One region of the Paenibacillus sp. JT22N12 genome, then DNA from elsewhere that is predicted to be linked to it. Evidence: a T-box and tRNA genes for the amino acid it is inferred to sense, from the RefSeq annotation. Region 1 holds a T-box; the other holds one or more tRNA genes.
What was found. A T-box is a leader RNA that pairs with one kind of tRNA and senses whether it is charged. The one in region 1 lies ahead of ileS (isoleucine--tRNA ligase), so its partner is inferred to be a tRNA-Ile.

Region 1 (2,390 bases):
TTCCTCTCCATCTCTATATATTTGTCTCTTTCTCTATACCGTGCCTGACACAATATGCAGCATGTTCAAGCTCGCCTTGACGTGAGTTGAATAACCTCCTATTATTGACTTATGGTTTTTATAAAAAACCTATCGGTCACGGTAGGCTTAATTTTACCGATATTCTTGTGAAAGTCAAATCATTTTTTTGAAAAGAGGGAGTAAAGTGAGCCTTATCAAGGACAGAATTATTGAGTCCGCTGTTCGTCATTTCTCGGAAAAAGGATATCTGGCCACATCGATTCAGGATATTTCCGATGATTGTGGAATCGCCAAAGGTTCTTTATATAAATACTTTCAGTCCAAAGAGGATTTATTCAGGGAAGTTCATGTGAGCCGTATACAAAATCTGCGTGAGCAGCTTGAGACTATCAGAGAGCATTCGGAGCTTTCCCCGCGCGAGGTTTTTATCCGGGAAACGGAAATTCAATTTGAGTTTTTTATGGTCAACCGGTTTATTATGCAGGAAATCAAAGAGCTGACGAAGTCCGACGGGCAAATGACGACGTTCTTCCTGCAGTTGAAATCCAGCTTGCTTAACTTCCATAAGGAAGGCTTGATCAGGCTGGTGGGTGACGAAATCATTCCGAACATATGGGATCTGGTCGTTATGTATAACGGCATTGTACGGGAATATATCTTCCTGCTGGTCTTCGAGGATAAACCGCTGATTATCAGAGATATCACCTCTTTCATTGTAGACCGCATTGAGGAAATGGCTGCGAGCATTCTGCAAAAGAAACCGCTTCCGGTATTAAGCGACTCGCTTATGAATGAATGCGTGAAATGCGGCATGGAAGGGATTGCGGTCTCTGCTGACGATCATCGGAACGCTCTGCTGGCGGTGCTGCTGACGACCGTGAAGGAGCTGTCCGTCACCAATGCAAAAAGAACGCAGCTGAAAGAGGCGGTTGAGGCGCTTCAGGATGAATTCAGACAGGAACGACCCAAACTGGTCGTGATGCAGGCGCTGCTCGTACTGCTGGAGCAGGAGCATGAGCTCAAATACTTTGTTTGGCAGCTGAACAGGCATCTGATCAGGTACAGGCATAAGCTGGACGGGATTGGTTGACTAAGGATCCGGTTATCCGCTATACTACTTCACAATAAGCAAAATGACGACCAAAGCGATGACAGGGACGAGTACAAGGCACAGGTTGCAGCCAGCGAGCCGGGGATTTGGTGAAAGCCCGGACTTCAACCGCCGTTGGAAAATCACCCTTGAGTATCTCTTGAACCTTATACAGGCTTAGAGAGTATCGGCAGATCCCGTTAACGATCACCAGAGCGAAGCATTGGCGCTGCCGGTATGTTCCTGACATGCCACAGGCGCCTGGCTTAATCAGGGTGGTACCGCGAGACTTCTCGTCCCTTTTTTCAGGGATGAGAGGTCTTTTTTATATTTATTTACCTAAACACCGACAAGGAGTGAGACGGATGGATTATGGAAAAACGTTAAACCTGCTGCAAACCGATTTTCCCATGCGCGGCAATCTGCCGCAGGCAGAGCCCAAACTGCAGCAGCAGTGGGAAGAGCAGGATATCTATGCCCAGGTGCGCAGCAGCCGCAGGGGCAAGCCGAAATTTATTTTGCATGACGGACCGCCGTATGCCAATGGCAACATCCATATCGGCCATGCGATGAACAAGATTTTGAAGGATATGATTGTCCGCTTCAAGACGATGCAGGGCTTCGATGCCCCTTTTGTTCCCGGCTGGGATACGCATGGGCTGCCTATCGAGCAGGCGATTGCCAACGGCGGCAAGGTGGACCGCAAGAAAATGACGGTCTCTGAATTCCGTGATTATTGCAAAGAATATGCCCTGGAGTGGGTGGAAAAGCAGAAGGTGCAGTTCAAGCGGCTGGGTATCCGGGGCGACTGGAGCAACCCGTATATTACGCTTCAGCCCAAGTATGAGGCACAGCAAATCCGCGTATTCGGCGGAATGGTGAACAAAGGCTACATCTATAAAGGCTTGAAGCCGGTTTACTGGTCTCCGTCCTCGGAGAGTGCGCTGGCGGAAGCGGAGATTGAATACCAGGATAAGACTTCTACCTCCGTATACGTCGCTTTTGATGTGAAGGTGGGGAATGGGAAGCTTCCATCAGATGCCTCAATCGTCATCTGGACGACAACCCCTTGGACGCTGCCTGCGAACCTTGGCATTTCTCTGAACCCGGACTTTGATTATGTTCTGGTTGAAACGGGCGGGAAGAAATTCGTGGTTGCCGGAGGGCTGCTGGAAGCAGTCTCGCGAGAAGTCGGCTGGAAGGATGTTAATACGCTCTCTTCCTTCAAGGGAAGCGAGCTTGAAGGCGTGCTGTGCCAGCATCCTTTCTACGATCGAAC
Region 2 (2,390 bases), on a different contig from region 1:
GGCGGCTATGATTATGTGAATGAACTTGCAAAAGCCAAAGACTACTCGGCTACAAACAAAGATATCAAAGCGATCGATTGGGATGTCGTAACCGTTCCTACCTTTGCCGAAGCGCCAGGCGTTGGTGGAAGTATTTATCTGAGCAATCTGATGGCCATCAATGCGAAAGCGCAAAACAGCGAGGATGCCTGGGAATTCATTCAATTCAATAACAGCAAGGAATGGGCAAAGCTGAAATCCCGCAGCACGTATGAGATGGTGGCCCGCAAATCGTTCCTCAAGCCCAAGGATGGCATGAGCTATAATATCGGCGCTTTCTACGCGCTCAAGCCAGTACCGCCGCAGGACATTGAGCTGGATAAATTATACCGGGATAAACAGGGCCTTTATCAAGTGAACCAATTGGGCCAGCCTCTCTTCCAGGAGGTTGTCGACGGCAAGAAGTCGGTGGATGCCGCGCTCAAGGAATGGCAGACTAAAGGCGATTCATTTCTGCAAAAGCTTAAAACAGATCCAAATGCCATGCTTGACCCTGCTGCTGGCGGCGGGGGCGGCGGAAAAGTCATATATAACTCCGGAGGCTAACACTCCGTCACTGCCGCACAATCGTGCGGCAGTATTTTTTTGAAGTGTAAGAACGGTTATTTTTTTCTAAGGGAGGAAGCTTAGCTTAGCCTCAACCGGACGGCGACTGCCGTTTCTTTTTGTCTGCTGAGGAAGACTTATTTTTTCCTTAAATGGACAACCTATTGGAAAAATGGTAATGGAGGTTGTCTTCATGCGATGGGTGTATTGGATCCGTTTGTATGAAACGAAGTTTCAGGCAGGATGTCTGGTAAGCCGAATGGAGAGTGACTGGTGGGTTTATGGCTATGAAAGTCCCCGGGAAATCGAGGTATTCCAGTCGCGGAAAGGGCGTTTCGGAGTCCGGTATGTCCCCTGAGAAAAAAATCTTGACTTAATATTGGAATGTGTTGTATATTATATCTTGTCGCCATTCAAATGACGTTGTTGTGAAAATGGTACTTTCGCGGGGTGGAGCAGCCCGGTAGCTCGTCGGGCTCATAACCCGAAGGCCGCAGGTTCAAATCCTGCCCCCGCAACCAACCTTTCGATTATTATCTTAAGGGCCCTTAGCTCAGTTGGTTAGAGCGGTCGGCTCATAACCGATTGGTCGGGGGTTCGAGTCCCTCAGGGCCCACCATCTCATACACGTCACTCATGCCGGGGTGGCGGAACTGGCAGACGCACAGGACTTAAAATCCTGCGGTGGGTGACCACCGTACGGGTTCGATTCCCGTCCTCGGCACCAAGCTTTGTACTTATAGGATCCATACATACCGATAACGTTCGAAGGACGAGCAGTCGGAAAAGAAATCAGCATCTCATAGCCGTAATATCCTCGTCAGCAGATGAGTATAGCGGAGGGGTGCTTTTTTTAATTTTCATTGGAGGAGGAAATGAAGTTGGCTGTCATATTCAAAAATGATTGGGCTTCAATTCTGGATCAGGAGCTGGAGCAGCCCTACTACAAGGAACTCCGTTCTCATCTTGCGGAACAATATCGGAGACAAACCATTTATCCGGGCATGCATGATATTTTTAATGCGCTGCATTACACATCGTATGAGAAAACAAGTGTGGTCATTTTGGGACAGGACCCCTACCATGGTCCAAATCAGGCCCACGGTCTAAGCTTTTCCGTACAGCCGGGCGTCAAGACTCCGCCTTCATTGCAAAATATTTTCAAAGAGCTGAAGGATGATTTGGGCTGTCCCATTCCTGACCATGGGCATCTCGTTTCTTGGGCCAAACAAGGCGTGCTGCTGCTTAATAATGTGCTGACCGTGCAGGCGGGTGCTGCCGCATCGCATCAGGGCCTGGGGTGGGAACGGTTTACCGATGCCATTGTCCAGGCCTTGAACAAGCGGGAGACGCCTGTTGTGTTTATTTTATGGGGCAAGCATGCCCAGGAGAAGGCCTCGGCGATTGATTCGGACAGGCACTGCATGATTTCATCGGCACACCCCAGTCCGTTTGCCGCGCACCGGGGTTTTTTTGGCAGCCGGCCCTTCTCGCGCACGAACCATTTCCTTCACAGCATTGGCCGTCCGGAGATCGATTGGTGCGTGCCGTCGCTCGCCCAGCTGGAATCCGCCGCTGATCAGGAGTGAAATATGCCGTCTGCAGAATCGAAGAAACGGGTATCGAAGCTGCTTAATCCCGCATCAGGCTATCTGACGGGTTATTCGTATACGCTGAACCCGTACGTTGGCTGCTCCTTCGGCTGTTCCTATTGTTATGTCAGGCGTATGCCGGTTGCCATGTTTCGCGATGAGCCATGGGGCGAGTGGGTGGATCCCAAGCCATTTGAAGGCGAGGATTTCGGC

Region 2: it has a tRNA-Ile gene. The T-box ahead of ileS (isoleucine--tRNA ligase) is inferred to sense a tRNA for this amino acid. The anticodon was not compared.

What each region holds. Positions count from the first base shown of each region.
Region 1 is NZ_JBWDNU010000008.1:206,737-209,126, reverse strand. It holds gene AC0YOA_RS26155 (DHA2 family efflux MFS transporter permease subunit) at 1-53, opposite strand, end outside; gene AC0YOA_RS26150 (TetR/AcrR family transcriptional regulator) at 206-1,111, shown strand; T-box leader at 1,161-1,415, shown strand; gene ileS (isoleucine--tRNA ligase) at 1,477-2,390, shown strand, end outside.
Region 2 is NZ_JBWDNU010000002.1:986,801-989,190, forward strand. It holds gene AC0YOA_RS09655 (ABC transporter substrate-binding protein) at 1-585, shown strand, start outside; gene AC0YOA_RS09660 (hypothetical protein) at 779-943, shown strand; tRNA gene AC0YOA_RS09665 (tRNA-Met) at 1,030-1,106, shown strand; tRNA gene AC0YOA_RS09670 (tRNA-Ile) at 1,128-1,204, shown strand; tRNA gene AC0YOA_RS09675 (tRNA-Leu) at 1,224-1,312, shown strand; gene AC0YOA_RS09680 (uracil-DNA glycosylase) at 1,467-2,174, shown strand; gene AC0YOA_RS09685 (SPL family radical SAM protein) at 2,178-2,390, shown strand, end outside.